DNA from 3 places in the Leisingera sp. ABD4_442 genome. Region 2 is predicted to be linked to each of the others. Evidence: riboswitches for the same ligand, from Rfam matches in the RefSeq annotation. Region 2 holds a riboswitch; each other region holds the start of a gene.
The links. A riboswitch is a leader RNA that binds a small molecule or an ion and turns the genes downstream of it on or off. The one in region 2 is predicted to bind cobalamin.
Positions count from the first base shown of each region.

Region 1: it holds a riboswitch for cobalamin, as region 2 does, so the genes downstream of both, ACXAHG_RS12440 (DUF1636 family protein) here and ACXAHG_RS03445 (aromatic ring-hydroxylating oxygenase subunit alpha) in region 2, are expected to answer to the same signal.
Region 3: it holds a riboswitch for cobalamin, as region 2 does, so the genes downstream of both, ACXAHG_RS10075 (DUF4198 domain-containing protein) here and ACXAHG_RS03445 (aromatic ring-hydroxylating oxygenase subunit alpha) in region 2, are expected to answer to the same signal.

Region 1 covers NZ_JBSWYB010000014.1:62-10,493, reverse strand. The annotation lists gene cbiE (precorrin-6y C5,15-methyltransferase (decarboxylating) subunit CbiE) at 1-484, opposite strand, end outside; gene ACXAHG_RS12475 (cobalt-precorrin-6A reductase) at 483-1,223, shown strand; gene cobJ (precorrin-3B C(17)-methyltransferase) at 1,220-1,984, opposite strand; gene ACXAHG_RS12465 (precorrin-2 C(20)-methyltransferase) at 1,981-2,697, opposite strand; gene ACXAHG_RS12460 (precorrin-8X methylmutase) at 2,700-3,329, opposite strand; gene cobG (precorrin-3B synthase) at 3,331-4,494, opposite strand; gene cobN (cobaltochelatase subunit CobN) at 4,491-7,736, opposite strand; gene cobW (cobalamin biosynthesis protein CobW) at 7,889-8,923, opposite strand; gene ACXAHG_RS12440 (DUF1636 family protein) at 8,926-9,336, opposite strand; cobalamin riboswitch at 9,434-9,639, opposite strand; gene cobO (cob(I)yrinic acid a,c-diamide adenosyltransferase) at 9,691-10,326, shown strand.
Region 2 covers NZ_JBSWYB010000002.1:295,005-305,436, forward strand. The annotation lists gene ACXAHG_RS03410 (AAA family ATPase) at 1-1,414, shown strand, start outside; gene ACXAHG_RS03415 (hypothetical protein) at 1,411-2,175, shown strand; gene ACXAHG_RS03420 (DUF6638 family protein) at 2,315-3,667, shown strand; gene ACXAHG_RS03425 (hypothetical protein) at 3,790-4,056, shown strand; gene ACXAHG_RS03430 (DUF1523 family protein) at 4,067-4,711, shown strand; gene ACXAHG_RS03435 (TetR/AcrR family transcriptional regulator) at 4,780-5,271, opposite strand; gene ACXAHG_RS03440 (dihydrofolate reductase family protein) at 5,335-5,892, opposite strand; cobalamin riboswitch at 6,143-6,341, shown strand; gene ACXAHG_RS03445 (aromatic ring-hydroxylating oxygenase subunit alpha) at 6,450-7,685, shown strand; gene ACXAHG_RS03450 (FAD-binding oxidoreductase) at 7,690-8,775, shown strand; gene ACXAHG_RS03455 (ABC transporter substrate-binding protein) at 8,828-10,432, opposite strand, start outside.
Region 3 covers NZ_JBSWYB010000010.1:14,592-25,023, reverse strand. The annotation lists gene ltaE (low-specificity L-threonine aldolase) at 1-896, shown strand, start outside; gene ACXAHG_RS10115 (hypothetical protein) at 928-1,083, shown strand; gene ACXAHG_RS10110 (MmgE/PrpD family protein) at 1,111-1,470, shown strand; partial or broken gene ACXAHG_RS10105 (transposase) at 1,617-2,036, shown strand; gene speB (agmatinase) at 2,129-3,112, opposite strand; gene ACXAHG_RS10095 (TRAP transporter large permease) at 3,134-4,414, opposite strand; gene ACXAHG_RS10090 (TRAP transporter small permease) at 4,411-5,034, opposite strand; gene ACXAHG_RS10085 (TRAP transporter substrate-binding protein) at 5,090-6,106, opposite strand; gene ACXAHG_RS10080 (LysR family transcriptional regulator) at 6,246-7,151, shown strand; cobalamin riboswitch at 7,271-7,485, shown strand; gene ACXAHG_RS10075 (DUF4198 domain-containing protein) at 7,633-8,418, shown strand; gene cbiM (cobalt transporter CbiM) at 8,429-9,046, shown strand; gene ACXAHG_RS10065 (cobalt ABC transporter permease) at 9,043-9,612, shown strand; gene cbiQ (cobalt ECF transporter T component CbiQ) at 9,609-10,397, shown strand; gene ACXAHG_RS10055 (energy-coupling factor ABC transporter ATP-binding protein) at 10,384-10,432, shown strand, end outside.

The DNA.
Region 1 (10,432 bases), on a different contig from region 2:
GCCATTCCGCCAACTCTGCCGGGGCCTTTCCATCCCGCAGGGTGCAGATAACCCGCACACCCCGGCCCAACAGCGGCAGAAGCCGCGCATAAGGCGCGGCATGCAGGCCAAGGCACAGAACGTCCTCCAGCTTCCAGCCCAGCCGGTTGGCCGCCAGTGCAAAACAGGATGGCACCGGGTGTGAGACCCACTCATCGGGCGTCAGATCCCGCATCAGCGAGCCGCCGGCCCCATGCCAGAACGGATCGCCCGAGGCCAGAACAGCCACCTTGCGCCCGCGCATTTCCAGCACCGGTCCGGTGGAAAACGGCACCGGCCAGGGCTGGCCTTTGCTGCCAGCATCCACCAGTTCCAGATGCCGCGGACCGCCAAAGATAACTTCGGCTTCGGCCAGCGCCTTCCGGCTTGCATCCCCCAAGCCTTCCAGTCCATTTTCGCCCAGACCAATGATCGTAAGCCAGTGTTTGGAAAGGCCATCAGACATGACACGCATCCTTCTTCTGGGCGGCACTTCTGAGGCCTCGACGCTGGCAAAAGCCCTGGGAGAGTCGGGTGCGGATGCGGTGTTTTCCTACGCGGGCCGCACCGCCAAGCCGGTCAGCCAGCCGCTGCCGACCCGTGTCGGCGGCTTTGGCGGCGCCGAAGGGCTGGCGGCCTATTTGCAGGCCGAAGCCATCACCCATGTGGTTGACGCCACCCATCCCTTTGCGGCGCAGATGAGCACCAACGCGGTGCATGCCTGCGAGATGGCCGGCGTGCCGCTCTGCGCCTTCGAACGCCCTGCCTGGCAGGCGGGGCAGGGTGACAACTGGATCCACACCCTCAGCATTGAAGAGGCCGTAGACGCTTTGCCCCAGGTCCCTGCGCGGGTGTTCCTCGCAATCGGCAAGCAGAACCTTGCCCAGTTTGCGGCCAAGCCTCAGCATCACTACCTGCTGCGGCTGGTCGATGAACCCGAGGCCCCTTTGCCGCTGCCATACACCACGGTTGAGATCGCCCGCGGGCCGTTTGATGCGGCGGGAGACACCGCGCTGATGCAGCGCCAAGGTATCACCCATGTGGTGGCCAAGAATGCAGGCGGCACGGGGGCCGCAGCCAAGCTCACCGCCGCACGCGAGCTGTGCCTGCCGGTCATCATGATCGGCAGACCGCAGGTACCCGAACGGCCCGTCCTGGGCAGCGTGGCAGAGGTTATGGCCTGGCTGTCCCATTCCCCGGCTTAGGCCTCAGCCGCGTAGCGGGGGGTATAGACGTAGTTGCCGACCCGGCGGGTATCGCGGTTGCCTACAATCACCACGGTGCGCATGTCGGCCATCTCGGGCGTGGCCTCTTTCAGCGGCACCGTCAGCAGCTCTTGCCCCGGCTTGGTCACGTCGCGGGCAAAGGTGATCAGCGTGTCCTGACCGCAAGCCTCCCGCAGGATTTCCAGCGCGCGGGCAAACTGATGCGGCCGCGATTTGGAGCGCGGGTTGTAGAACGCCATCGCCAGCCCGGCCTCGCCCACCAGCTGCAGGCGCTGTTCAATGAGGCTCCAGGGTTTCAGGTTGTCACTGAGGTTGATGGCGGCAAAGTCATGCCCCAGCGGCGCGCCGATGGCGGCGGCAGCGGCCAGCATCGCGGTGATGCCGGGCAGCACTTTGATGTCCAGGTTCAGCCATGCGGGATGGGTTTCCGCATTGTTCTCCAGCGCTTCGAACACGGCGGAGGCCATGGCAAAGACACCCGGATCACCGGAGGACACCACGACAACCCGCTTGCCTTCGGCGGCCATCTCCAGCGCGTGGGTGGCGCGGTCGACCTCGACCCGGTTGTCGGTTGCGTGCAGGGTCAGACCCTCGCGCGGCTCGATGCGTTTGACGTAAGGGATATAGCCAACGATATCAGTGGCTTCCTCAATGGCGTCCCGCACTTCCTGGGTCACCAGCGCCTCGTTGCCCGGGCCAAGCCCCGCAATCACCACCCAGCCGTTTTGTGATACATTCATGGCCGGCGCCCCTGTCCGTGAACCAATACGATGGAGAAATAGGGAACCTCGCCCGTGATCTCCGAGAGCTTCTGCACGGTCTGGCCGGGCATGGTGCCGCGTTCGACCAGCCAGGCGTCATCCGCGCGGCCCGCGCGCTCCAGCGCGCGGCGCAGCTTGGGCAGGTTGCGGCCGATCTTCATCACCACCAGCGCGTCCGTCTCGGCGGCGCGTTTAGCCAGCTCATCCTCGCTGAGGGTGGCCATCGCCACGGTCAGCACATCGTCCCCCCAGGTGATCGGCTGGCCGGAGGCGGTCCAGCAGCCGGACATGCCGGTGATGCCCGGCACGATCTCCTGCGCGGCGCGGCCCTGCAGGCGGGTGTAAAGATGCATGTAGGAGCCATAGAGGAACGGGTCGCCCTCACACAGCACCACCACGTCTTCGTCCTGCGCGATCTCGGCGAGCGTATCGGCCCATTGGTCATAAAATTCAGCCAGCACCCGGTTGTATTCGGGGTCCGAGAAATGGATCTCGGTTGTCACCGGATATTCCATCGCGTGTTCGGTGACGCCCTCGGCCAGCATGCCCTCGACAATGGCGCGGGCCTGGCCCTGGCGGCCGGCCTTGCGGAAATAGGCGATGTGGCGCGCGTTTGAGATCAGCCGGTGCGAGCGGACGCTCATCAAGTCTGGATCACCGGGGCCGAGCCCTGCGCAAAAGACTGTACCCATGGTTACTCTTTCCAGCTCGCCAGCGCGTTCACGGCGGCGACGGTGATGGCGGAACCGCCCAGGCGGCCCTTCACGATCATGGACGGAACCGGAAGGTCCTCCATCAGCGCGTCTTTGGATTCCATCGCGCCGACGAAGCCCACGGGACAGCCGATGATGGCGGCGGGGCGGGGGCAGGACGGGTCCTTGAGCATGTTCAAGAGGTGGAACAGTGCGGTGGGGGCGTTGCCGATGGCGACCACGGCGCCCTCCAGCTTCGGGCGCCACAGCTCCAGCGCGGCCGCTGAGCGGGTATTGGACATCTCCTTGGCCAGCTCCGGCACCTGCGGGTCGCGCAGGGTACAGATCACCTCATTGTCCGCGGGCAGGCGCGGGCGGGTGATGCCTTCGCTCACCATATAGGCGTCGCAAAGGATCGGCGCGCCCTTGGCCAGCGCGGCACGGGCGGTCTCGGCCATGCCTTCGGAAAAGCGCACGTGCTCTTCCAGCCCCACCATGCCGGCGGCGTGGATCATGCGGACGACAACGCTTTCCTCGTCCTTGTTGAAGCGCGCCAGGTCGGCTTCGCGGCGGATGGTGGCAAAGCTCTCGGCGTAGATCGCGGCGCCGTTGGTCTCGTAGGTGTGGAGCATGTCAGCTGCCCTCTTTCAGAAGTTCGGGAGCGGCGCGCAAGGCGTCGGCGCTCAGGCGGGTCTTTAGCGGGAGATCCGCGGCAGTGCCATGGCGGATCAGGGAGAATTCGCCCGGACCGGTGGCGGTCAGGGTCAGCGGCGCGGCACCGGGGCAGGCGCAGCCCTTGGCGCAACCGGAGACATGCAGCTTTGTTCCGGCAGGGACATAGGGCGCCAGTTCCCGTGCCAGATCGCGCGTGGAGGAAAGCGCCTGCAGGCAGCCGGGCGCGCCGGTGCACGCGACTACCTGCAGGCGCGGATCCGCCGTATCCAGGATCAGGCCGGGCAGGGGCGGGAGGCTGGCCGCGCCCTCGACCAGCAGCATCCGCCAGGGAGTCAGGCGGATTGCGCCGTACTCTGCGAGACTGGCGAGCGTGGCAGCAGGCATCTGGCCGAACTCCAAAGCGGCGAGTGTCCCTGCAGGGACAGCGTCCGGCTTTGCGGTGAAGCTTGCCGCGGCCCGGAGAGCGGTATGCTCCGGCGGCGGCCCGCGGCGCGCAATCAGACGGTGCATCCTGCCGCGGCCTTCGGGCGCGCCGCCCTGTTCCAGGAACCAGCGGGCCAGCGCCAGGGCTTCGGGCACCGCGGATTCACGTGTGACCGGCTTGCCGGCGTCTGCGCCGTCCGCGCGCAGAACCAGGGTTTCGCCGGCGCGCTCGATGCGGATGTCGGCGCCGGTGTCTTGCAGGACGGGTTCGGCGCCGCAGTCGACAGCGAAGCCGAACTTGCCGGGCAGGGCAAGGTCCGTTGCCGCGGTCAGAGAAGCGCTCAGGTCTGTGGCGATTGCGTGGGTGTCGTCCCCTTCGCTCCAGAACGGAGCAAGCAGGACATTGCGGCGGGCTTCGGCCTGTGCGTCCGGGTCGATCAGGCCGAGATCGCGCAAACCTGCGATCAGCTCATCATGGGCGTCTTCGCGGATGCCGCGCATCTGCAGGTTGGCGCGGGCGGAAATGTCGAGGAGGCCGTTGCCGAACTCTTCAGAAAGTCTTGCGACACCGCGCGCCTGGCTAACGGACAGTTTACCGAGCGGCGCGCGCACGCGGACCACCAGCCCGTCGCCGGACATCATCGGGCGCAGGGCGCCGGGGCACCAGCCGTAGACCTTGGGGGCGGCGGCGGCACTCATGCGGCGCCCTCCAGCTCAGCCATGATCGAATTGCGCCGGGTGCTCCAGAGGCCTGCATCGAACAGCGCCCGGAAGCGGTCGCGCAGGGCGGCGAGCGCTTCGGGGTTTTCGCGCTCCATGAAATCGACCAGATCATCGCGGCCCAGGGTGGCCTCGAAGTAGAGGTCAAAGAGATGCGGCTGCACCACCTGCGCCAGATGGGCAAAGGCGGCCATGTGGTCCAGCGTGGCGGCGATCTCAGCAGCGCCGCGGAAGCCGTGGTTCATCATCGAGGTGGCCCAGTCCGGATTGGCGGCGCGGGCGCGGGTGACGCGGGCAATCTCCTCGCCCAGCGAACGCGCCTGCGGCTTGTCGGGGCGGGTGGCGTCCATGTGGTAGAGCGCCGGGGCGGTCTGGCCGATGCGGGCCATGGCGGCGGCAAAGCCGGCCTCATGCGCGGCGTAGTCCGAGGCGACCAGCAGGTCGGTTTCCGGCAGGTCCTGCAGATGCACGAAGCTGTCGGCGCCTTGCAGGCGGGTCTCCAGCGCCTCACGGGCGTCGGTGATCGCGCCCTTGGCGTCGATGGCGTGGGAGGAAGCGTTGAGCCAGGCCTCGCCCGCCGCGGCACGGGCCTCGTCGCTGTAGTCATCCAGATGCGGGTTCATCGACAGGCCGTACTGGCCCGGTTTGGGGCCGAAGACGCGCGGTGTCTCGGTAAGATAGGGGTTGTCGGCCTGGGTCTCTTCGCGGTTTGCCAGCGCGGTGGCGGCGCTTTCGAACATCTGGGCGAGGCCCGGGAAGACGTCGCGGAACAGGCCGGAAACCCGCAGGGTCACGTCGATGCGCGGGCGGTTCAGCATGGAGAGCGGCAGCACGTCGAAGCCGGAGACGCGTTCGGAGCCTTCGTCCCACTTGGGCGCCAGCCCCGCGAGGTGCAGCGCCATGGCAAATTCCTCGCCCGCGGTGCGCATGGTGGCGGAGCCCCAGAGGTCGATCACCAGCCCCTTGGGCCAGTCGCCGTGGTCCTGGAGGTGGCGGCGCAGCAGCTCTTCAGCCAGTTTGACACCTTGCGCATGCGCCGCCCGCGACGGCACCGCCCGCGGGTCGGTGGTAAAGAGGTTGCGCCCGGTCGGGATCACATCAGCGCGGCCGCGGAACGGCGAGCCGGAGGGGCCGGGCGTGACGATCTTCCCTTCCAGCGCAGCGATCAGCCCGGCGCGTTCCTCTGCCCCGCATTGGCCGGAGCCGAAGATGTGCAGCCCCTCGCCGTACTGGCTTTCCTTGATGTCGCAGACAAAGGCGTCGATGCGGGTGATCGCCTCTGCGGGCGACGTTTCAGGGGTAAGGCCCAGGTCGGCTTCGACGCCGGTGCCCTGTGCCTCGGCGCGGATGTCGCCGATCAGGCGGTCGCGGCGGGCCGGGTCGAGGCCGTCGGCGGTGGAGTATTCGTCCAGCAGGCTTTCGAGGCGGGACATGCCTTCGGGCAGGTTGGTTTGCGCCAGCGGCGGCGGCAGGTGGCCGATGGTGACAGCGCCGATGCGGCGTTTGGCCTGTGCGGCCTCGCCGGGGTCGTTGACGATGAAGGGATAGGCAACCGGGAGGGGGCCGGTCAGAACCTCGGGCCAGCAGGCGCCGGACAGAGCCACCGCCTTGCCCGGCAGCCATTCCAGCGTGCCGTGGGCGCCGATGTGGACCAACGCGTCGGTCTGGGCGCGTAGCCACTGGTAAAACGCCACATAGGCGTGGCGCGGGGTGCGGTCGAGGTCGTGGTAGTCGTCGACGCGGGTTTTGACCTCGCCGCGTTCGGGTTGCAGGGCAATCAGGGCGTTGCCTGCACGCAAGGCCTTGAAGTGAAAGGCACCGTCACGGCAATCAATATCTTCCTCCGGGTCTCCCCAGGCCTCAGCCAAAGTGTTCTGCAGGTCTTGCGGCAGGGCGGCGAGAGCAGTTTTGTACTCCGTGAGCGGGACGCTTAGCGTTTCGTCCATCAGCCGCAGGCCGGTGTTTTCCTGCGGCTCAACGGTATAGCCTTGGTCCCAGAGCGTGCGCAGGGTTTCGTCGCAGGACGCCAGCGCATCCAGTCCCACGGCATGGGCCAGGTTGTGGTCGCGGCCTGGGTAGGTGGAGAGGATCAGGGCAAGGCGCTTGTCTGCATTTGGAAGCTTGGCGAGGCGCAGCCAGCCTTCGACGCGGTCCACAGCCGCCTTGATGCGGTCCGCATCAGCCCGGTGAGCAAAGCGGGAATACTGCAGGTCCGGGTCTTTCTTGCCTGGCGATTTGAAACTGACGACACCGGCAAAGATGCGTCCGTCGACCTCCGGCAGCACCACATGCATGGCGAGGTCGGCGGGCGACAGCCCGCGGTCGGCCTCGGCCCAGTCCTTCTTGCGGGCGGTGGAGAGGGCGACCTGGAACACCGGGCAGCCGGTGGCGGAGAGCGGCGAGGCGCTGCCGTCTGTTCCTTGCGCTGAAAAGGCGGTGGCGTTGATGATGGCGGCGGGGGCCAGCTGTGGGAGTTTCTTGCGCAGCCAGTCCGCGGCAGAAGGCGCCTTGAGGCTGGCGGCAAAGGCGCCATAAGCGGCATAGCCGCGGGCGCGCAGTTCCGCGATCAGCGCATCCACCGGGGCGGTGTCGGCGGCGGTGAGGTAGGAGCGGTAGAAGCTCACCAGCACCAGCGGTTTGTCCTGCGGCGGCAGGTCGGCGAGCACGCCCTTGGCCGGGTCGTAGAAGCCGTGTTCCGGTGTCGTCTTGAGGCCGAGGACGGGGCCGGCGTAAAGCCCTGCAGCCAGCGACAGCTGGGCAAGTGCTGCCTGGGCCGCAACCGCACCGCCGGCGTCGCACAGGGATTGCAGGCGGCGCAGAGTGGAGACGGGCAGGGTGGACAGCTCATCAAGCCGCGCATCTTCGCGCCCGTCAGCGGGCAGGATCGCCAGCGCAATACCCTTGCGGCGGGCGAGGTCCTGCAGGGTGGCGAGGCCGTAGGACCAGTAGCTTTCGCCGCCGATCAGGCGGACGAGGACGCCCTTGGCGCCCTCCAGTGTCTGTTCTGCATACACGTCGACCGACAGCGGGTGCTTGAGCGCCACCAAGTTGGCGAGGCGCAAGCTGGGCAACTTGCCGCCCGCGCGGTGCCAGCCCGCCGCAAAGGCGCCGAGGTCGCTGTCGGAAAACGACAGCACCACAAGGTCCGCAGGCGTCTGCCCAAGGTCCTGCGGGGTATCGGTCTCGTCAAGGCCGTGGCTTTCGCGGAAGACGACGTGCATCAGTTTCTGCCTTTCCCGGCCAGCAAAATGGAGTCCCGGGGCGCAAGCCCCGGATCGCGCCCGACCCGCCCCCATGGGCGGGCGCGATTGCGCCCACCCCGGGACGGGCGCGATCCTTTCCGCTCATGAAAATTGCGGGTCAAGAGCATGCTTCAGGCCCCCAGCTCGGCGCGGATGGCCTGTTCGTCGATGTCGTCATGCTCGGCGATGACCACCAGGGCGGTCTTGCGCGGCTGCGCGCCCCAGGGCTGGTCGTATTGGGCACGCAGGCGCTCGCCCACGGCCTGCACAAGCATCCGCATCGGTTTCCCCTCCACCGCGACATAGCCTTTGACGCGCAGGATATTGCGCTCGCGGGCGAGTTTCACGATGGCATTTTGCAGCGCTTCCGGATCGGAGACTTCGCCCATTTCGACAACGATGCTTTCAAAATCGTCATGCTCGTGGTCGTGATGGCCGTCGTGGTGGCTGGGGCGGGCGTCCAGATCGTCCTCGGCAGCCGCCTCGAGCCCTAGGATGATGCGCGGGTCGATGACGCCTTCGCTCATCGGCAGGATCGGCAGCTTGCGCGGCGCCTCGGCCTCGATCACGGCGCGGGCCTTCTCGACGCCTTCGTCGCCGGCCAGGTCGGCCTTGGACAGAAGCACGATGTCGGCGCAGGAGACCTGGTCTTCGAAGACTTCGCTGAGCGGAGTTTCGTGGTCCAGGCTCTCATCTGCTTCGCGCTGGGCGGCAACCGCGTCCAGATCGGGGGCGAACTGGCCTTTGGCAACGGCCTCTGCATCGGCCAGCGCAATCACGCCGTCAACGGTGATGCGCGAGCGGATCGCGGGCCAGTCAAACGCTTTCAGCAGCGGTTTGGGCAGGGCCAGGCCGGAGGTTTCGATCACGATGTGATCCGGCTTTTCCGGCAGGTCCATCAGCTGCTCGATGGTGGGGATGAAGTCATCGGCCACGGTGCAGCAGATGCAGCCGTTTGCCAGCTCCATGATGTTTTCGGCCGGGCAATTGTCATCGGCGCAGGATTTCAGGATGTCGCCGTCGACACCGGCGGTGCCGAACTCGTTCACCACAACCGCCAGGCGCTTGCCCTGCGGGTTCTGCATCAGGTGGCGGATCAGGGTGGTCTTGCCTGCACCGAGGAAGCCGGTGATGACGGTGACGGGGATCTTATTGAGGTCGCTCATGTTTACTCCTGGGAGAAGAACTTGGCCGGCGGGATGCGGGCAACGGATTGCTTGCGGAAGGTCTGCGGGCGCTCGCGCCAGGGCACGACGCCGTCAGCGGTGGCGGCATAGGCGGCTGCGCCTTCCAGGATCTCGGGGACATGCTGGTCTGGGTCCAGGTCGCCATAGACATAGGTCCAGCGTTCTTCGCCGCCGACCAGCGCAACAGCGCAGCCGCGTTTGCAGGAGGACAGGCATTCCACGCCCCGCAAACGGACGCCTTCGGGCATTCCGGCCTCTTCCAGCGCTGCGTGCAGGATGGCGCCGGGGCGTGCGGCCTCGGGATCGGCGCCCTCGCGGCGGCAGGTGAGGCAAACGGTCAGCGTGACCGGTCCCTGGGTGCTGGCAGTCTTGCCTGCCATATCGTCAGCCATCAGCGCGTCTCCTGTCGCGGCAGGGCGTGCGGGATGGCCAGAAAGGGGCAGTGTCGTGCCAGCCCCTCACCCGGTTGCAGAACACCCCGTCTGCCCGTTGATCTCGTCGTCGCTGGCAGGTCTCCCGGCTTGCGGATGCCAAGGCGTTCGCCTTGCCGGCCATCCTGCCTTCCCGGGATATCTCCCAGTGGCATGGCGGCCTCATCCGGTCACGGTCGCGGGGGCGGCTGTGCTTCAGCCTGAGCAGGCCTTCACATTCCCTCTTCGCCTGTTTTCACAGGAACCAGCGGAACCCCCTTGCGCTATGGCGGGCTTCTTTGTCAAGACATGGGGTCAAACAGCTGGAGAGCCCCTATGAGCGAAAAGTCTGAAACCGGCATTTCAGAAGAAGAAGCCGCCCGTCACGCCTCGAAGATGGCTAAGAAGAAGGCCGCGCGCGACCGGATGATGAAGACCAAGGAGGGCGAGAAGGGACTGATCATCGTCCACACCGGGCCGGGCAAAGGAAAATCCTCATCGGGCTTTGGCATGATCATGCGCTGCATTGCCCATGGGATGCCGTCTGCGGTGGTGCAGTTCATCAAGGGCGCCTGGCAGACCGGCGAACGCACTCTGATCGAGGAGAACTTCAGCGATCTCTGCCAGTTCTACGCGATGGGCGAGGGCTTTACCTGGGAGACCCAGGACAAGGCGCGTGATATCGCTGCCGCCCAGAAGGGCTGGGAGAAGGCCAAGGAGATGATCCTGGACGAGCGCAACACCATGGTGCTGCTGGATGAGATCAACATCGCGCTGCGCTATGAATATCTGGACCTTGAGGAGGTGCTGGAGTTCCTGGTGGAGCAGAAACCGCCGATGACCCATGTGGTGCTGACGGGGCGCAACGCCAAGGAGGAGCTGATCGAGATCGCCGATCTGGTGACCGAGATGGGCCAGATCAAACACCCGTTCCGCGCCGGGGTGAAGGCGCAGAAGGGCGTGGAATTTTAATCCTTTCCAGGCACGCAAATTTGCGTGTGCCCGAGGTTTTGCGCTTTGCTTCGCAAATCGCCAGAGGGCGGGGGGGGGGGGGGGGGGGGGGGAGAGCGAAGGGGAT
Region 2 (10,432 bases):
GGTGGGCGAGGCGGAGGAGCTGCTGACGGATAACGCGCCGCTGGCGCTGCATGGGGCGCTGTGGGAGCTGGACCAGAAGCTGGCGCTGCATGCCCCCGATGATGCGCATCTGATTGCGGCCACGGCGGCCTATGCCGAGCAGCTGATGGAAAAGGCGGCCTTGCGCGCGCAGAACGCGCCGCGGCTGGAGGCCTTCACCGCAGCCGCCTGGCGGGTGGAGGCGGATGATCTGACCATCAGCGGCTTTGAGCCCGCGGCCAAGGCGAAGTCCACCACACTCACCATGGCGTTCAAGAAGCCGCATGAGGTGGTGGGCAACCATATCGCCAAATATCAGGCGCTGCGGCTGTCTAAGATGCTGATGGCCTATGATTTTGAGCGCCGCCTGAACCCGTTTGCCGAAATGGGCGGCTTCATCTTCACCTTCATGGGTGACGGCAAACCCGGGACCGGCAAGACGACGCTGATCCAGATGATGGCGGGGCTGATCCACGACTATTGCCAGAATGCGGGCTATGCCTTCCGCTATCAGAACTTCGGCATCGACAATATCGACAGCTACCAGGGCAAGTCGGGGCAGAACGCCAAATCGTTCATCCAGAATGTGATCGACCCGGGCGTGATCGGCTTTGGCACCATCGACGACATCGACCAGATTGCGGGCAAGCGCGGCGACCGCCAGTCCTCCGCGGGCCAGCAGGAGGTGACGGCGGTGTTCATGGAGGCCTTTGCCGGTGCCAACACCGTGGTGCGCGGCAACTGCACCTTTGGCATGTTCTCCAACTACCCGGAGAATGTGGACGACGCGCTGCGCCAGCGGGCCGGGGCGCGCTTCCTGGTGGACGGGCCGCAGACGCGGGAGGATTACATCGACATCCTGACGCTCTTGATGGGCAAGAACCACAGCATTCCGCAAGGCGATCATGACCTCTATGGCGCGCAAGAGATCAAGAAGGCGGTCGCGCGCTCATTCGAGGCGCATAACCGCCCGCAGGAGCCGGGGCTGGCCGAGGTATTCGGCCGGGTGCATGACCAGATCGGCGCGCTGGATGATCTGGCCAAGCTGGGTACGTATCTCAAGGCGATCCAGCAGGCGGATGAACGCTTCACCGGCCGCGCCATCAAGAACATCACCGATGCGGTCAAGGTCCGGGCGATGGATTTCGAGCTGCCGGATGAATGGATGGAGAACCCGGAGCTGTTCCTGTTCAAGGACTTTGATACCAAATCCGCGATGATTGCGGAGCTGCGGGTGCCCATCACGGTCGACATGGTGGTGCAGGAGATCAACCGCTACGCCGACTCTGAGTTCCGCTATGCCGACAAGTCGGATGAGGTGGCGATTGAAAACATGGTGCGCGATTTCGGCCGCCAGGAGGAGGCCAAGCGGCGGTATCTGGAGGGGCGGGGGTGAGCAGTACGAAGAATGTACGCCGGGTGCGCAAATTGGAAATACCCAAGAGTACTATTCAGGACCTTCCCGAGGAAACGATTGCTGTCTTAGCGGCTTTGAGCTTCGCTATTAGCGAGGTTAACGCTTTGTGGCGGATATACGATAGTTGTAAATTCAGGACGACTGGGAACGAGGATGTTGATTCAGCCATTTCTATTCAGCAAAATTTGGTTCTTCGCATCTGGTCGGCAAAGATCTTTGAACTGGCGGTTAAATTAGACTGTGAAATCAATGATGCAGCTCTGAAGGACTTTCTGGCGAGTGCAAAAGAGAAACTGCTTGAAGGCGAGGAAAAGTCACTGAAGTCCATCATTGGGAACTTTAGACATGAAGCTACCAACCACCTCGATGTTGGCCACATCAAGAAAAAGCGCTTGGGGCATGTCTCTACGGCAGCAACTACAAGTTTTTACTTCGACGAACGAGAAGCAAATTCGTTCTTTCCTTTTGGTGAAGAAGTAGTTTTCGCTGCATGTTTCAACCGAACGGTAGGCAGCAGGAAGACTGAGGAGCGCTTGCCAGCCTTTGCGGACTGGTTTTCATGGATAATTAGAGCATCAAAGGCACTGATGCCCTTGTTCGATGAGTTTTTGCAGGAGTTTGTATTCAAAGGCCGTGAGCAACCGAGTTGGCAGTGGATTGAACTTGAACTCGAACCAGAAATGGTTGCGGGAGCGGGGGATCAGAAGGTTCCTCTAATAATTGTGGAGGGGGCGATCTGAAACTGTTTGGTGCAAATCGTAGGCCGTTCGGTTCCGCGGCGAAGCCGCGACGCGCCCGACCCGCCCCCCAGGGCGGGCGCGTTCCGCACCCACCCTCGTGCCGGGCGCATCGCTTTCGTGATACGGATAGGAGGATTGCATGAAACGCCTCATCCAGCATGGCCTGATGTTCGGCAATCTCTTCCATGTGGCCTCGCCCGCGCTGGTGGAGCGGTACAATCGCGCGCTGAAGCATCTGACCGGAAAGACCACGAGCCTCACGGATTTCCACGTCGATATCTCGGGCTTTTCGCCGGAGATCGGCGATGAGCTGGGGGATGATCACTATCTGAACCATGCGGGCGTGAACCGGCAGTTCATTCTCCTCAGCACCGAGCAGAAGCGCTGCCCGCTGCTTCACGTGAAATTTTCCACCAGCCGGGACATTCTGCGGCGGTTCATCGAGGTGAATGAACGCCAGCTGTTTGCGCTGACCGCGACGGATGCGGTGGCGGGGGAGCTGGTGAATTCGGTGTTTGAGGTCTCAACCCCCTCCAAGCTGTTCGACATCCAGCAGGTGCGGATCGAGGCGGATACCACTAAGGGCACCCTGCGCCATGCGGACCATCTGGCGGCGCTGGTGGAGCGGTTCAAGACAGGCGAGGATGCCTGGTTTGATGATGCGCTGATCGGGGAGATGATCTCGACCGCCGAGAAGACCGGCGATGTGACCCGCAATCCGGTGCATCTGGAGCATGAGGCTTTTGAGCAGTCGAACTTCTGGACCGCGCATTTCGGCGGCCTGTATGTGTTTCAGGGGCTGGAGCATCCGGCGGTGATTGCCAGCGGGGAGAAGCCTGAGGGTGTGCCGCTCGACCGGGTGTTCGATCTGGGGCAGCGCAATGCAATTGCCAAGTTCCTGGAGCTGAACGGCCTGGCAGAGCCGGTGATCCGGGCGCGCGGCGTTGATGGCGCGGCGATCCTGCGGCAGAAGATGGGGTTCCTGGCGGTCTCAGTCCTGACGGAGAAGGGGCGGGATCTGTCGGGGCTGTCACGTGCGGACCTGCGGCGGCTGGCGGCGCGCCATGCGGAGGAACTGCCGGAGGAGTTCGAGGGGCTGGCAGCCTTGGTGCGCTGGGCCGAGGGGGGCGGCAAATGGCCGAAGATCCGCTCGGACCATCCGGCCTATTTCTATTCCTTGCGGGCGGCGGATACGGCCGACCGGGATTTGGTCAACATGCTGCTGGCGGAGCTGTGCCCGCATGATTTCCGCCAGATGTTCATTTGCCACAAGGAGCTGTTTTACAGCCAGTACCGCGGCTGGCCGGAAACCAAGAAGGCCTATTCGGCGGAGTTCCTGGCGCGGGAATATGCGGTGGACAAGGCCGGCGCGCGGGAGGCGCTGTTCGGGCATGAGCCGGATATGGAGGGGCGGCTGCCGCGGGTGCGGCGCAAGGGGATGGTTGAGCGGGTCGGCCCCTGGGGGGCTGTGAACCGGGTGCGGGGGCGATAGGGTGGTCCTATTGGAGCAACTTAATTCTTCCCGGACCGCTTGCGATCCGGTTCGCGCCCGACCCGCCCCCATGGGCGGGCGCGAACCTATGTTACGTGCACAAGCTCAGGAGGCGTGCTGAGATGTTCGGATTTATCCGCCTGATCCTGATCCTTCTGGTGGTGCTGACCGTGGTCTATGCCGCGGTGTCGCTCTACTCGCGCGAGATGCGGCGGCTGAAGCTGAAGCGGCGCTGGAAAGAGAAGGGGTTGACCGGCGACCGCGCGGCCTTCATCCAGCGAGGGCTGAAGCAGTACGACAACTCGTTCCGGCGCAAGCTGATCCTGTTGGTCTATATCATCCCGCTGGGGGCGCTGGCGCTCCTGATCTACGTCATTAACTTCATGTGAGGTCCACCCCATGCGTTTCATCAAATGGGCTTTCCTGATTACCTTCTGGGTGCTGTTCGGCGCCTTCCTGCATTACACGCTGCCGCAGTATGACGTGGTGCGGATCGTCAATACCTATGAGGAGCGGCAGGAGCTGAACGACTGGACCAGGGTTTTCTGGTCCAAGCCGGACGACCAGTCGGCGCAGCTGATCAACCGGGATGTGCAGTTCATCCAGGCGGTGCGCGCCAACGGCCGCAACATGGTCTACCGTAACGAGGACACCGGCTGGAACTGGCCGCCCTATTTCAAGTTCGACACCGCGAATCTGTATACGGACGCCAATGACAGCATCTCGACCAAGGCGAACCCGGAGTGGGTGGCGGTGATGCATTACGGCTGGCGCAACGAGTTCCTGTCGATCTTCCCCAATGCGGTGACGATCAAGCCGGTGGCGGGGCCGGAGGACAAGCCGACCAATTGGTTCTCGATCATCTTCCTGGTGCTGCTGGCGGCGCTTCTGTGGGCGATTTATGTGCGCTGGCGCCGGTTCCGGCAGGCGCGGATCGACCCGATGATCGAAAGCGCCGAAGACAGCCTGTATGCGGCCGGCGATGCGATTGCCGAGCGCAAGGGGCGGTTCCGGCGCTGGCTGGGTACCTGGAAATCAAAGTGAGAGGGGCCGCTGGATGGGCGGTTCCGGAAGACACAAGCGGATGCGCGGGCCTGAATGGCCCGCGTTTTTTATTCGATGCGGTCGAGCACCCAGTCCAGAGCAGGGGTGAAGTCGTCAGCCGCAAGCGCCCCGCGAGGTGCCGCAGCGGCGGTGAAGGCAAACCCGTGTGTGTAGTCCACGAGCAGGCACAGAAGGGTGCGGGCTTCTGGGCCGGTCACGCCTGCGGCTGCAATCTCTGCCTCGATGAGCTGCGTCAGCCTTGTTAGAGAGGGGCCGATCAAGGACGGGTTTTCCAGGATGCATTTCGCCAGCTCCGGGTGCCGGGTCACCTGCGTGCAGTAGCGGGTCATCAGACCGCGCAGGCGCAGTTTTGGCGTTGCCGCTTCTGACGGTGCATCAGCACCTTCGAACGCAATGGCGACGAGAGATGCAATCATCTCGTCCCTGGTTCCGGCGTGATGGGCAACAGCCATCGGAGTGACGCCAAGCGCCGCTGCCAGTGCTTTGAAGGTCAAGGCCTTTCTGCCGCCCTCATCGAGCAGCTGCTGGGCCTTTTTCAATACATCATCCTTGCTGAGAGCCCGGCTGCTCCGGGGAGGGCGCCCCATGCGCGGGGGCATGGATCAGGCCACCTGGAAGGTGGTCTGGATCATGCCGGTGGGCAGGGTGCGGGAGCTTGCCACCTGGAGGTCGATGTCCCGCTCCAGATGGCCAAACAGCGGGATGCCGCTGCCAATCAGGATCGGAACCGTTGTGATGGTCAGATCTGCGATCAGCCCTTGCCGCAGGAAGGACTGCACCATCCGGCCGCCGTCGATATAGGCGCGTTTCCAGCCCTCTTCCTGCAGTTCCTGCATAAGGTCTGGGGGTGTAGCGGTGCTGAGGCGCACCTTGTCCTTCAGCTCCTCGGGAATGTCCTGTTCGCTCAGGCTGCTGCTGAGGACCACAACCGGTTTGGCGTAGGGCCATGCATCAAACCCCAGCAGGGTGCGGAATGATCCTGTTCCCATGACCAGCCCATCGACGCTGTCCATGAAGGCCGCAAAACCGCCATCGTCATCTTCGGCAACAGGCTGTTTGTAAAGCCAATCCAGCGAGTGGTCCTGGCGGGCCACAAAGCCGTCGAGGCTGGTGGCGATGAAAACGTGGCCGGTGGTAATCTGGTTCTCCTGAGTCGCAATTAATTATACGACATATAGTTAATCGTGGTTCCAGTTCCAAGTGACCGGCGCATTTTCGGGTGTCCGCGAATCGATTCGCGGCAGCGGGCAACGGGTAAACGCATGAAAGATAAGCGCTTGCCGCAAACAGGCTGGCGAGTGCCGGTTTGAGATTCTGGACATCCCTGTGCGATTTGGGGTGGCAAACATGCATGTCTTTTTCCGGTTTCGGCGGGTCGGATTTGTTTTCGCGCTGGGGGCCGCGATCGGGCAATTTCCATCTCAGCAAGGTGCCGCCTTTCGGGGCGGAGAATTGGGAAGCTGGTGAAACTCCGGCACTGCCCCCGCAACGGTGACCCCGGGTCAGGCCTGGCAAAGACCACTGAGGCGCATGCCTCGGGAAGGTGCCAGGCTCCGCCGCCACGCGGCCCCGGGACAGTCCGGAAACCAGCCTTGCCATGAAAACACGTCAACCGCGGGCGGCGGTCGGGCGGTTGCGGGCGCGTGGCCTGCAATCTCTCTTCCCATGCCTGCACCCAGCCAAGACGCCGCGGGGATGCGGCAAAGGAGAGAAGCAGATGCTTCAGGACAGCGAGATTCTGGCCAAGCTGATGGGCCGGCAGAAAAACTATTCCCTGGAACAGGCGTTCTATACCGATCCGGGGGTTCTGGATCTGGACATGCGCCAGATTTTCTACCGCGAGTGGCTGTTTGCCATTCCGGCCTGCGAGATCCCGAAGGCGGGCAATTACGTGACCCATCAGGTGGGGTCCTACAACGTCATCATCGTGCGCGGCACCGATGGCGAAGTGCGTGCCTTCCACAACGCCTGCCGCCACCGCGGTTCGGTTGTCTGCAAGGCCAAGAAAGGCAATGCGCCGAAACTGGTCTGCCCCTATCACCAGTGGACCTATGAGCTGGATGGCTCGCTGCTGTGGGCGCGCGACATGGGGCCGGATTTCGATGCTTCCAAACACGGGCTGAAGCCGGTGCATTGCCGCGATCTGGCTGGGCTGATCTATATCTGCCTGGCCGATGAGGCGCCGGATTTCGACGCTTTTGCCGCTGTGGCGCGTCCGTATCTGGAACCGCATGACCTGGGTAACGCCAAGGTCGCCTATGAAAGCTCGATCATCGAGAACGGCAACTGGAAGCTGGTCTGGGAGAACAACCGCGAGTGCTATCACTGCGGCGGCAACCACCCCTCGCTGTGCCGGACCTTCCCGGAAGACCCGTCGGTGACCGGCATCGAAGGCGGCGAGACACCGGCGCACCTGCAAAAGCATTTCGACCGGATCGAGGCGGCGGGGGTTCCGTCGGCCTTTACCATCGACGCGCGCGGCCAGCACCGGCTGGCGCGGATGCCGCTGAATGAGGGCGCCGAGAGCTATACCCTGGACGGCAAGGCGGCTGTGGCCAGGAAGCTGGGCCGGGTGCCGTTCGCGGATGCGGGCACCTTGCTGAAGTTCCACTACCCGACCACCTGGAACCACTTCCTGCCGGATCATTCCATCGTGTTCCGTGTGACCCCGATCAGCCCGACCGAGACCGAAGTCACCACCAAATGGCTGGTGCATAAGGACGCGGTCGAGGGGCAGGATTACGACCTGAAGCGCCTCACTGAGGTCTGGATTGCCACCAACGACGAAGACCGCATCGTGGTCGAGGACAATCAGCGCGGCATCAATTCGCCCGCGTATGAGCCCGGTCCGTACTCGGAAGTGCAGGAAAGCGGCGTCATCCAGTTCTCCAACTGGTATGCCGATCATCTGATGCGCGCCCTGACTGGCCGCCACCTGATCGCGGCGGAGTAAGCGCATGGGACTGCAGGCCAATTTCGAGACGCTGGACGAAACCCTGGCGTGGAAGGACGACGAGATGCTGGAATGCGTCTCTGTTGTGCCGGAAGCGCCGAACACCGCCACCTTCAGCTTCCGCGCGCCGTCCGGCGCGTGGTTCAAGTACCAGCCGGGCCAGTTCCTGACGCTGGAGCTGCCGGTGCCGGGGGAGACTGTCTGGCGGACCTACACGATCAGCTCCTCGCCGTCGCGGCCGCTGTCGATTTCGGTGACGGTCAAGGCGCAGGCCGACAGCATCGGCACCCGCTGGATGCTGGACCACCTGAAGCCGGGCATGTTCCTGCGGGCCTCTGGCCCGGCAGGCGTCTTCACCCTGCCCAAGCGCCCGAACGGCAAGTTCCTGTTCATCTCCGCTGGTTCCGGCATCACGCCCAGCCTGTCGATGACCCAGTATCTGTTCGACCGCGGCCAGTCGCCTGACGTCTGCTTCATCAACTGCGCCAAGCGGCCCAGCGAGATCATCGCGCGCCAGCAGCTGGAAAGCATGGCGTCGCGGGTGCCGGGGCTGAAGCTGAACTTCGTGGTTGAGGAAGATGACCCCTATCAGGTCTGGACCGGCTACCGCGGGCAGCTCAACCAGATCATGCTGGGCCTGATTGCCGGCGACTATCTGGAGCGTGAGGTCTACTGCTGCGGTCCGGAGCCGTTCATGCAGGCGGTGCGCGACATGCTGATCGGTCTCGGGTTTGACATGGAGAACTACAACCAGGAAAGCTTTGGCGCGCCGGTCGAGACTGAGGCGGATGCGCCGGAGCTGGACGATGTGGTTCCGGAAGAAAGCGCAACTGCCGAGATCAGCTTTGCGGCGTCGGGCGTGATGGCGACCTGCACCGAGACCGATACGGTGCTGGCGGTGGCCAAGGCCTCGGGCCTCAACATCCCGTCGGGCTGCACCTTTGGCATCTGCGGCACCTGCAAGGTCAAGAAGACCGCGGGCGAGGTGCATATGGTCCACAATGGCGGCATCTCGGAGGAAGATGTGGAGGCGGGGTATATCCTGGCCTGCTGCTCCAACCCGATTGGCCGGGTTGAAGTGGACATCTAAAGAAACAGGGCGCGCGCCGGATCCGGCGCGCGCCCATTCATTTGCAGATTGATCAGGCTTCCAGTGCCAGCTTGTGCACGTGGATCTCGTTGATCGGGTGGCTTTCGGCGCCGATGATGCCCGGGCGGGCGTGGCGGTAGAGCGAGCGCCAATAGGGCTGGATCACGGTGCCGTCGTCGTGCATGAACTGCTCGATCTTCTCCATATGGCCGCGGCGGGTATCGGCATCGGCAATGGCTGAGGCAGCCTCCAGCATGCTGTCGAACTCGGCGCTGGCGAGGCCGGTTTCATTCCAGGCAACTCCAGTCTTGTAGGCCAGTGTCAGCACCTGCACACCCAGCGGGCGGTGGCCCCAGTCGGTGGAGCTGAACGGGTATTTGTCCCAGTCGTTCCAGAAGGTGTTGCCGGGCAGCACGGTGCGTTTCACATTGAGGCCCGCATCGCGCATCTGTGCCGCCAGCGCGTCGGTGGTGTTGCGGCGCCAGTCGTCGTCGATTGAGATCAGCTCATGCTCGAAATCAAGCATGCCGGCCTCTTCCATTAGTTTGCGGGCGGCTTCGGCGTCGCGCACCGGCGCGCCGATGTCGGCGTATTCCGGGTGGATCGGGCAGACGTGATGGTTCTCGGCCAGGGTGCCGCGGCCGTCATAGCCCAGCTCCAGCAGCACAGCGTTGTCGCAGGCCAGCGCCAGGGCACGGCGGACGCGGGCATCAGCGTAAGGGGTTGCCCCGTCCACGATGGCGTCGCGGTTGGTGCGCAGCACCAGGGTATTGGCGGAGACGGATTCGCTGACGTTCCAGCCGATGGAGGTGAAGATGTCGACATATTCGCCCACGGTCTCGTAGGTCATGTCGATTTCCTCGGCCTCGGCTGCCGACAGGTGGGTGGAGGCATCGGTGCCGAAGTCGATGAACTCGATCCGGTCGAGATAGGCGCCTTCGCCCCACCATTCGTGATCGGTGTTCTTCTCCAGCGCGACCTTCACGCCGACCTCGTATTCCACCAGCTTGTAGGGGCCGGTGCCGACCGGATCGGCGCCCGGATCGCCGGACCAGCCGTCCGGCACGATGGCTGCGGGGTATTCGGTGACTGCCGGGATGATGGTGATGTCGGGGCGGGTGAGCTTTAGTTTCAGGGTCAGGTCATCGACCACTTCCAGCGCGCCCTCGGCGGGGCCGTCGCCGGCCTCGTTCTGCAGCGAGCCCATGCGGGCCGCCATCGAGTTGCCTTCCCATTTGCCGTCGCACCAGCGGGCAAAGTTATAGGCGACGTCCTTGGCGGTCAGGGTGCCGCGGCCGTCGTTCCAGTTCACACCGGGGCGGATGTGCAGCAGGTATTCGGTGGCGTCCTCGTTGACCTCCCAGCTTTCCAGCAGGCGTGGTTCAAAGGTGCCATCGGCGTTGTATTGCACCAGGTACTCCAGGTAGCCGCGCACCAGGTTGCCAAGCTGCGGCCAGTTGAACAGCGGCGGGTCGAGCAATGCGCGCACCACCTGCTGAATGCGAATGGTGCCGCCCGCTTGCGGGCTGGCGGCGGCCTGAACCGGCTGGCTGAGGCCGATAAGCCCGTAGGCGGCAGAGGCGGTGACGCCAAGCGCGGTTGCGCGGCTCAGGAACTCGCGCCGGTCCAGTTTGCCCTGGGCGGCTTCCTCCGCATG
Region 3 (10,432 bases), on a different contig from region 2:
CCCGCCTGGAACAGGAGCTTGCCGCACGCCTGGGCAAGGACGCCGCGGTGTTCTTCCCAACCGGCACCCAAAGCAACCTGGCCGCCGTCATGGCCCATTGCGGCCGCGGCGACGAGATGATCAGCGGCGACCGCTACCACCTTTACTGCGATGAGGCCGCAGGCGTGTCGGTTCTGGCCGGTGTCTCGATGGTGCCGGTTGCCACCTCTGATGACGGCGGGCTGGATCCCGGCCGCATCGCCGCCGCGATCAAGGTGGACGATCCGCATTACGCCCGCAGCCGTCTGTTGAGCCTGGAAAACAGCGTCGGCGGCCGGGTCGTGCCGCTGGAGCGGATCGAGGCAGGCGTCAAGGTCGCGCGTGAAGCTGGGCTGGCCGTGCATCTGGACGGTGCCCGCCTGTTCAACGCGATCACCGCCCTGGGATGCGGCGCCGCCGCCTTTGCCGCACCGTTCGACACCATCTCCGTCTGCCTCTCTAAGGGGCTGGGCACTCCTGCGGGCTCGGTTCTGGTTGGCCCCGATGCCCTGATGGGCCAGATCCGGCGCAACCGCAAAATCCTTGGTGGCGCGATGCGCCAATCCGGCGTGCTGGCCGCCGCCGGTCTCTATGCGCTGGACCACCACGTAACTGAGCTGGCCAATGATCACACCCGGGCATCCCGCCTGGCCAAAGCGCTGCGCGAAACCGGCATTGGCGAGGTCTCGTCCCAGACCAACATGGTTTTCCTGACACCCGAGGCAGAGGACCACGCCCGCTTGATCAGCCATATGGCTGAGGCTGGCATCAAGATCGGCGGCCAGTCCCCTGCGATCCGGATGGTGTTGCACCGGGATGTGGACGACAGCGCCCTGGATGCCGCCATCGCCGCCTTCCGTACTTTCACCCCTTGCTAACCCGGCCCCGCCTGCGCCCAAGGATATCCGCATGACCGACGCAACCAGCTTCATCCTCAACACCCGCGGCGAGGACTTGCCGCAGGCAGCCGTGCAGGACGCGGTGCGTGCTCTTGCAGACACCCTTGGCGTCGCCATAAGCGCTGTGCAGACGGATATGTCCCGGATCATCGGCACTCATGCGTAAACCATGTTTGGCGGCTAGGCCGCGCAAATCTGGCCGGAAGGAAAAACCTCCAGCGCCGCCGGTGCGGCGCTGGCCAATGCCACCACCATCGACTCGCTGAATGCTCATGACGGGCGCAAGCAGACCAAAGACCATGCCGGCTGCGGCGTTATCCCCGCCACCGTTGCGCTGGCACAGGCCGAAGGCCTGAACGATCCAAAGGAATTTCTGACCCTCGTCACCATCGGTCATAATACCGGCACCCGCGCCGGCATCGCTTTGCATCGCAGCGCATGCGACTACCACACCTCGGGCGCCTGGGTGGCACTGGCGTCCTGGGCCTGGACGCCGCCCGCACCCGCGGGGCGCTGGGGATCGCGGAACACAACGAGCCGCGCAGCCAGATGATCGTTGCATCGACGCGCCGACCATGGTCAGGAGCGGTTCCGGCTGGGGCTCGATGGCCAGCATCTCCGCAGCCTATCTCGCCCGTGAAGGTTGAGTGTCTCATCTGAATTGGCCCACCGTTATGTTTAGGAAACGGAGGACTGAGAATGGTGAACAAGCCTGAGGAAATAGTTCAGAAGCTGCGGCAGGTTGATGTGCTCTTCAACCAGGGGGGGGCAGCGCGTGGATGCGAGCCGCGAAGTGCGCATCACTGAGCAGACTTACTACCGCTGGCGCAAGCAGTTTGGCGGGATGGGAACCGGCCAACTGAAGGAACTCAAACGGCTTCAGAAGGAGAACGAACGGCTGCGGAAAGCCGTCTCGGATCTGACCCTGGACAAGCTCATCCTGACGGAAGCTGAAAAGGGAAGCTTCTGAGCCCTGCCCGCCGCCGGGCTTGCAGCGAGATGATACGCAGCGAGATGAAAGTGTCGGAACACCGGATCTGCCGTTTGCTGGGGCAGCATCGATCAACACACAGGTATCAATCGCAAGGCCGGGAAGAACGAGCCATTGAAGGCGCCATTTGCGACGGCACAAATGCACCTGGCGCACCATTTTTCCGCAGGCGCGCCAGGTAAACACTGCACCGGTGGTTGCAGGTGCAGCGGGAGGAGGCCTATTTCTTGTTGTGGAAGATGTTCTTGTTGTGGAAGATGAAGCCGATGAAGTTCAGCAAAAGCTGCGCCGCCAGGATCTGAGTGCTTTCAGTCGGATCATAGGCCGGGGCCACTTCCACCAGATCGATGCCAACCACATCACCGCGTTTGCTGAGACCCTGCAGGATTTCCAGCACGTCGTAATACTGGAAGCCGCCATGGCTGGGGGTGCCGGTGCCGGGCGCGATCGAGGGGCAGAAGGCATCGATGTCGATGGTCACATAGTAACGTGCGCCTTCGGGGATGCGGTCCAGCACCGCCTCCGTGCCGAGCTTGCGCACCTGGCGCACCGACAGGATGTCGGAGCCGCGCTCGCGGGCGTCGATGTAGCCTTCCTTGGCGGTCGACGACACGTTGCGGATACCCAGCTGGGTCATGCCGGTGACGTAATCCTTTTCAATCGCGCGGCGCATCGGGTTGCCGTGGCCGTCGGTGACGCCCTTGCGCTCATCGACAAAGTCCAGATGCGCGTCGATCTGGATCACATGGATCGGGCCGTTCTTAGCGCAGTCTTCCTTGTAGGCATTGATGCAGGGGATATTGACCGAATGGTCGCCGCCGATGGTCACCGGAATGGCGCCTGCATCCAGGATCTTCTTGACGCCATATTCGATATTGGCGTGGCTTTCCTCAGTCTTGGTGTGGATGATGTCGGCGTCGCCGAGGTCAACAATCCGGACGTCCGCGCCCAGATAGGTGGCGTCGTCCTCGTGATCATAGGCTCCGGCATGGCCGAAGCTGAACAGCGTCGAGGCCTCGCGCACCGCCCGCGGGCCGAACCGCGCGCCGGAGCGGAACTGGCAGCCGAAATCAAACGGCGCGCCCAAGATCGCCACGTCGGCATTGATGTTGTCCCAATCCTCGATATAGGGTTTCTTGCCGAAGGTGGCGATGCCGACAAAGGGCAGGTTCAGGCGGCCGGATTCGTAACCGTGTCCAGACATGTTTCTCTCCAGTTTCTTGTTTTAGCGGTAAGCCAGTTCCGGCAGGAACAGGGCGATTTGCGGGAAGATGACCAGCAGCCCGGTCACGATCAGAAGGATGATGAGGAAGGGTGGCACACCGCGCACCACTTCGACAAACGGTCTGCGGAAGACTGCGATGGCGGTGAACAGGTTGCAACCGAATGGCGGGGTTGCGGCGCCAATGGCCACCTGCAGGGTGATCAGCACACCGACCAGCACCGGGTCGAGGCCCGCCGCCTTGATCATCGGTGCAAAGATCGGCACCAGGATCAGGATCACCACAATCGAGTCCACGAACATGCAGCCCACGAAGAAGGCGATGTTGACGGCCAAGAGCACCATCAGCGGCCCGGCCTCATCCAGACCGAGCGAGGCGATGATTTGCTGCGGCACCTGGGCAAAGCTCAGCGTCCAGCTGAAAGCCGCACCCGCCGCGATTAGGATGAACACAACCGAGGTGATGGCACCGGTCGACAGCGCAATGTCCCAAAGGTCGCGCAGTTTGACCGAGCGGAAGATCAGCACCTCCAGCACTGCGGCGTAAAGCACGCAGATCGCTGCAGCCTCGGTAGGTGAGAACACTCCGCCGTAGATGCCGCCAACGATGATCGCGGGGAAACCCATCGGCCACAACGCCCGCCGCATGGCGGTGAACCGCTGGCCCCAGCCCTCGCGCGGCAGCACGGGTATGTCGTGGCGGTAGGCGTAGACCATGCAATAGGCCGAGAACAGCACCACGATCAGCAGCCCCGGCACGATGCCCGCGATGAACAGCTGCGAGATCGAGGTGCCGGAGACCACGCCATAGATGATCATGCCGATAGAGGGCGGAATCAGATAGGCCAGGTCAGCCGCATTGACGATCAGGCCGATGGCAAAGCTGTCCTTGTAGCCGGACTTCAGCATCCTGGGCCGCATTGCGCCGCCGATGGCCACCACGGTCGCCTGGGTCGAGCCGCAGACTGCACCGAACAGCGCGCAAGCCGAGGTCACCGAGATCGCCAGCCCACCCTTGATATGGCCCATGAAACTCATCACCACGTCAATCAGCCGGTTGGCGGAATGGCCGCGGGTGATGATATCGGCAGCCAGGATGAACATCGGCACTGCAATCAGCGCGGCAGGCTTCACCCCGCCGATCATCTGCTGGATCAGGATCTGCATGTTCATGGATGGGAAGTAGACAAGGAAGCCCAGCACCGCGGCCGAGATCAGCGGCATCTTCATCGGGAACCCTGCCAGCAACAACAGGATCATCACGGCAAGCATCAGTTCGGTCATTGCTTTTCCTCCCCGCCCCGCATTTCTTCACCGGCGTCTTCATAGCGCTGAATGGCTGCGGCGGTTTCCGGATCTTCGTAGCTGTCCACCTCCAGGTAAGAGACATAGATCTCCTCCTCGGCGAAATTCAGATTGCGCAGCGCGGTCAGCAGATACTGGAACGAGGTCAGCGCCAGCCCGATCACCACCCAGACGTAAGTCAGGTACAGCGGCACCTGCAGCGCCGGGGTGATACGGCCGCGGCTGGCGACCTTCTGCACATATTCCAGCGCGTACCACGCGAGCAGCGCCATCATCGCCGCCGTGGTCGCGGCAATCACCACCATCAGCCCCTTGCGCATCTTCACCGGCAGCGCGTCATAGATCGCCGACATGCGGATGTGGATGCCCTTGCGAGTGGCATAGCCCAGCCCCATGAAAGTGACGATGACAATCAGGAACTCATTGAGTTCTTCAGAGAAATAGATCGACTGGTTGAACACGTAGCGGCCAAAGACATTGGCGATTGTGTTGCCAGCCATCAGGATGATCCCCCAGCCCAGGATCCAGACCTCGATACGCCCGATGGCACCGTCAATCTTTCCCAGAAAGCCGAAGGGAGCGGGTTTGCCGTCTTGCATGATATCCTCCCTTGGTGCGGCCCCGCACAAATGCGCGCGGGGCCTGAAAGCGGGATCAGTTGCCCGCCAGCTCTGCCTGCAGCGCGTCCAGCAGCTCCTGACCGCGGGCGCCTGCGGTCTCGACATAGGCCGCGGCAGTGTCGCCCGAACGGGCACGGAAGACGTCACGCTCTTCTTCAGTCAGAACCACCAGGCCGATGTCCGGCTTGGCTTCCTTGATCACGTCCAGGCGCGCCTGGTTGAAATCGGTGACCACGCCGTCGATGAAGCCGGTCATGTCCGCCATGGTGTCGCGCACCAGCTGCTGACGGTCCGGAGTCAGGGTGGCAAACCAGTCGGAGCCTGCGACCACAGTGGTCACCAGTTCCTGCTCACCGGCCCAAATCAGGTGGCTGGTGACTTCATAGAACTTCATTTCTTCGATGGTCGGGATCGGGTTCACCTGGCCGTCGACCGCTCCTAGCTGCAGCGCGCCGAACACCTCGCCAAACGGCAGCGGAGTGGGGCTTGCACCCATGTTCTTGTAGGTCTCCAGCAGGATCGGCGACACCATCACCCGCATCTTGAAGTTCTCGAAGTCCTCCGGAGTGCGGATCTCGCGGTTGGTGGTCCAGACCTGCGGGCCCTCGGAATACATGGTCATCACTTCCAGGCCGCGTTTCTGGAAGTCCGCGTTCAGATCGCCATAGATAGTGTCCGAGCTGCTGAGGATCTTCGAGATCGCCGCCGGGTCGGAGGGCAGCAGATAGGGCAGCAGGAACACCTGGCTTTCCGGCACGATGGTGCCCAGGTTGCCGATCGAGACGTTGGTCAGCTGGATGATGCCGTCCGCCGCCTGCTCAACGGTCTCGGTCGGGGTGCCCAGGGTTCCCATCGGGTAGACGCTCACGGTCACATCGCCATCGGTCGCCGCCTCGATGCGCTTTTTGAACTCCTGCGCATAGGCGTCCATGATCGAGCCCGGAATTTCTTCGATGGCGAATTTCCAGTCTTCGGCAAACACGGCGGCTGGCGCCAGGCTCAGCAGCGCCGCAGCGGCGGTGGTTTTCAGGGTTTTCAAGGTAAAGGCCATGCGGGTCTCCTCCCAGTTGGCTTGGTTAACGGGGTCGGGAGGCACCTCAGCACGAGCTTAGGGATTGAAAAATATTACGTTGATTATATTTGCATGAAAGATTTTTATGTAATGCCTCCCATAACCAGACGGCCATATCATGAAGCTGTTGCACAACACGCTGCTGGAAACTTTTGTCACCGTCGTTGATTGCGGCGGATTTTCTGATGCGCAATATGCCCTTGGTGTCACGCAATCGGCCATCAGTATCCGCATTCGCGACCTTGAAACCTCGCTGGGCTACCGGATCTGCGAACGCGGCCGCGGCGGCTTCCGTCTGACGGAGCGCGGTGAGATCGCTTATCAGAAAGCCCGCGACATTCTGCGCAGCGCGCGCGATTTCGATGCCGAGCTGCTGGAGCTGCGGGATACCATTGCCGGGGACCTGCGGATCGGCACCGTGGATTCGATCGACAGCCTTCCCAGTTTGAAATTTGCAGAGGCCCTGCAGCAATTCCTCGCACGTCCGAATGAAGTCAGGATTGAAATTGTGGTTGCCTCCCCTGCCGACCTGACCCAGCAGCTGATCACCGGTGAACTGAATGTTGCCGTGGCGCCGTTTCGCAGCCAGGTGCCGGAGCTGGAGTATTCAGAACTGTGCTGTGAGGAGCACAAGCTTTACTGCGCGCAGAAGCATCCTTTGTTTGCTGTACCGGACAGTGAAATCAGTCTTGAAACCATCGGGCAGTATCCGTTGTGCCAGCGCTCTTATGACATGCTGGTTTCACCGAAACTTGGATCGCCGGAACCAACGGCGGTTGTGGCCAACATGGAGGCCATGGCGATGCTCATTGAAACCGGTCATTTTCTGGGGCCGCTGCCCACACATTTTGCCTGCAGGCGGGTTGCAGACGGCAGGTTTCGGGAAATCAGGAACAGCCAAATGCAATGGACCTCAACCTTTTATCTCGCAACGCGCCGTGTTCATGTGCTGAGACATGCCGTGGAGCTGTTCGCCCAAGACCTGCAGAACGCTTGCCTTGCTGAAAGCAAGCCGCAGGCATGAGGCAAGACGAAGCACGTCTGCTTGCCGGCTGCAAACTTACAGAAGGAGACAGTGCCTGCAGCGCCGGTGCGGTCAGGTGAACGTGTTACGATTCTCTTGACTCAGAAAATCCGTTTTGCCATTCAGCCAAAGTGACCGGTTCCGCGAGTGTTTCAATGCGCAGCGGAAGAAATAGGGAACACGGTGCGGCGTACCCAAAAGGGACCAAATCCGTGACTGCCCCCGCAACTGTGAGCGGTGAGTGACGCTGAACATGCCACTGGGAACTGTCCCGGGAAGGCCAGCCGAACCAGGACCCGCGAGTCAGGAGACCTGCCGGACGCGAGGAATGGGACTCTGCTTGCAGAGGCCCTCTCTTCTTTTTCAAACCGGACGCCGGGGTGCGCGTCTGGCCCGGGCGTTGTTTCGACAATTCCGTGCCGCTACTCCCCGTTGTTCATTCCTGATTGCAGGTGCGCCTGCGTCGTCGAATGAGGACGAAATGAAACTGAACTACCTGGCCGCTGCTCTGGCCGTTTCCCTGCCGGTTACCGCATCGGCGCATTTCCAGCTGAACTACACTGAACAAGCGCTGATCGAGAAGCCCGGCGATGTCCCGATGGGCCTGGTGTTCTGGCACCCGATGGCGAACGGCCATGCGATGGACATGGGCAAGCCGGAAGAGTTTTTCATGATCCACAAGGGTGAGAAGACCGACCTGACGGACCGCCTGGAGCTCGCCACCTTCAAGGGCGTTGAAAACGAAGCCTCGGCCTATAAGGCCTCGGTGCCGGTGAAACGCTCGGGCGACTATGTCGTGGTGACCGTGCCCGCGCCTTACTACGAGGAAAGCGAGGACATCTACATCCAGCAGATCGCCAAGGTCGTGCTGAACCGCAACACCCTGCCCACCGACTGGGACCAGCCGGTTGGCCTGGCCACCGAGATCCTGCCGCTGAACAAACCCTACAACGTCATCGTCGGCTCCACCTTCTCGGGTCAGGTTCTGGCCGACGGCAAGCCGGTTGCCGGTGCCGAGATCGAGATCGAATTCATGGCGGCTGAGCCGGATCTCGAGAAATTCTCCACCACCAGCCCGACCGTGGGCGAGATGCCGGGTGGTGCGATTGTTGCCATCGCCGACCAGAACGGCGTGTTCTCCTTCGGTATCCCGAAAGCGGGCTACTGGGGCTTTGCGGCTCTGGGCTCGGGCCCGGCGACCGAGCATGAGGGTAAGGAACTCAGCCAGGATGCTGTGCTGTGGATCCACGCTGAAGAGCTGAAGTGAGACTGACCCCATGCATATCGTAGACGGCGCACTGTCGAACCCGGTTGTGATCGGCGGCGCGGTTGCCGCCGTCGGCGGTATTGCCATGGGTCTGCGCAGCCTGCCGCTGGAGCGTATTCCGGCGGCGGGGGTGCTTTCGGCCAGTTTCTTTGTGGCCTCGCTGATCCATGTCCCGATCGGTCCCAGTTCGGTTCACCTGATCCTGAACGGGCTGGCCGGGCTGGTGCTGGGCTGGGCCGCCTTCCCGGCCCTATTTGTCGGCCTCTTGCTGCAGGCGGTGTTCTTTGGTTTTGGCGGGCTGACCGTCTTGGGCGTGAACGCTGTGAACATTGCCTTGCCAGCGGTTCTGGTCGGATTGATTTTCCGGCCGCTGCTGGCGCGCGGCTCGCCGCTGCAAGGGGCGGTCTGGGGCGGCATCGGCGGCGGGCTGGCGATTGCTCTGACGACGCTTGCCGTGGCAGTGTCGCTGATGCTGTCCGGCGACGAGTTTATCCTGGCGGCCAAACTGGTGTTTTTCTCCCACATCCCGGTGATGGTGATCGAAGCGCTGCTGTCCGGTGCCGCCATCTTCCTGGCCCGCCGGGTGAAGCCCGAACTGTTCATCGACACGAAAGGAAGCCTGGCATGATCCGCGCCTGTGTTCTGATCCTGGCGCTGCTGGCGCCGATACCGGCCTTGGCGCACAACGTGATTTCCTCGGTGTTCCCGTCCGGTTCGGACATCGAGGGCGAAGTGGGCTTTTCCAACGGCGATATGGCCGCGGACCTGCTGATCGAAGTCTTTGACGCGGCCGGGGCCAAGCTGGGCGAAACCAGGACCGATGCCGACGGTTTCTTCCTGTTCACCCCGGCATCGCCGGTCACGCATGTCTTCCGCGGTGATCTGGGCGCAGGCCATGTGGCAGAGATCATTATGGAAGCTGCAGACGTCGCACAGATCATGGGCGAAAGCCCGATCGAGACCGCAGCCAGCCCGGATGCGGCTCCGGTTGGGGCTGCCGGCCTGTCCGACCAATCCCGCGCCGAACTGGCCCGGATGCTGCGCACCGAGTTGCGGCCGCTGCGCCAGGAGCTGACCGCGTTCAAGAACAAGTCGGACTTCCAGTCCGTGCTGGGCGGCATCGGCTATATCCTCGGCCTGTTCGGCCTGGGGTTCTACATCGCCGCTCGCCGCAAGATCGGCGCCAGCGCATGACCTATGTGCTGACAGGCAGCGACGCGCCGCTCAGCGGGTTTGGCGGCTTCCGCGCGAAGGTCGCAAGGCTTGACCCTAGGGCGCGCATCGTGATGGCTGCCATCTACGCAGTGGTGGTTGTCTCGCTCAGCAATCTGCTGGTGCTGGCGGCGGCGCTTGGCCTGTCGCTGTGGCTGCTGGCCTTCTCCGGCCTGCCGCCGCGGAAGACGCTGAAGCGGATGGCGATGATGGACAGTTTCATCATCTTCATGCTGGTAATGCTGCCCTTCACCATCCCCGGCACCCCGATTTTCTCCATCTCGGGGCTTGAGGCGAGCTGGGAAGGCCTGCGCCGCGCAACCGAAATCGCCCTGACCGCCAATGCGGTCATTCTGGCGGTGATGACACTGGTCGGGTCCATGGAGCCAGTCACCATGGGGCACGCGCTGTTTGCCCTGAAGACCCCTGTGCGGCTGGTGCATCTGATGATGTTCACCATCCGCTACATCGACGTGCTGCGTGAGGAATACCAGCGGCTGCGCATCTCGATGAAGCTGCGCGGCTTCCGCCCCGGCACCAACTGGCACACCTACCGCAGCTATGGCTACCTTGTGGGGATGATGCTGGTGCGCGCCATCGAGCGTTCAGAACGTATCCTGGCCGCGATGAAATGCCGGGGCTTTTCCGGCCGCATCATCTTGCTCGAAGACTTCCGCCTGCGCCGCGCCGACCTGCTGTTTACCCTGGCGCTATCCTGCGCATTAGCCGCCCTGATCTGGGCCGAGGCCTCCTATGCCGCTTCTTGAACTGAACGATATCCACTTTGCCTACCCCGGGCTTG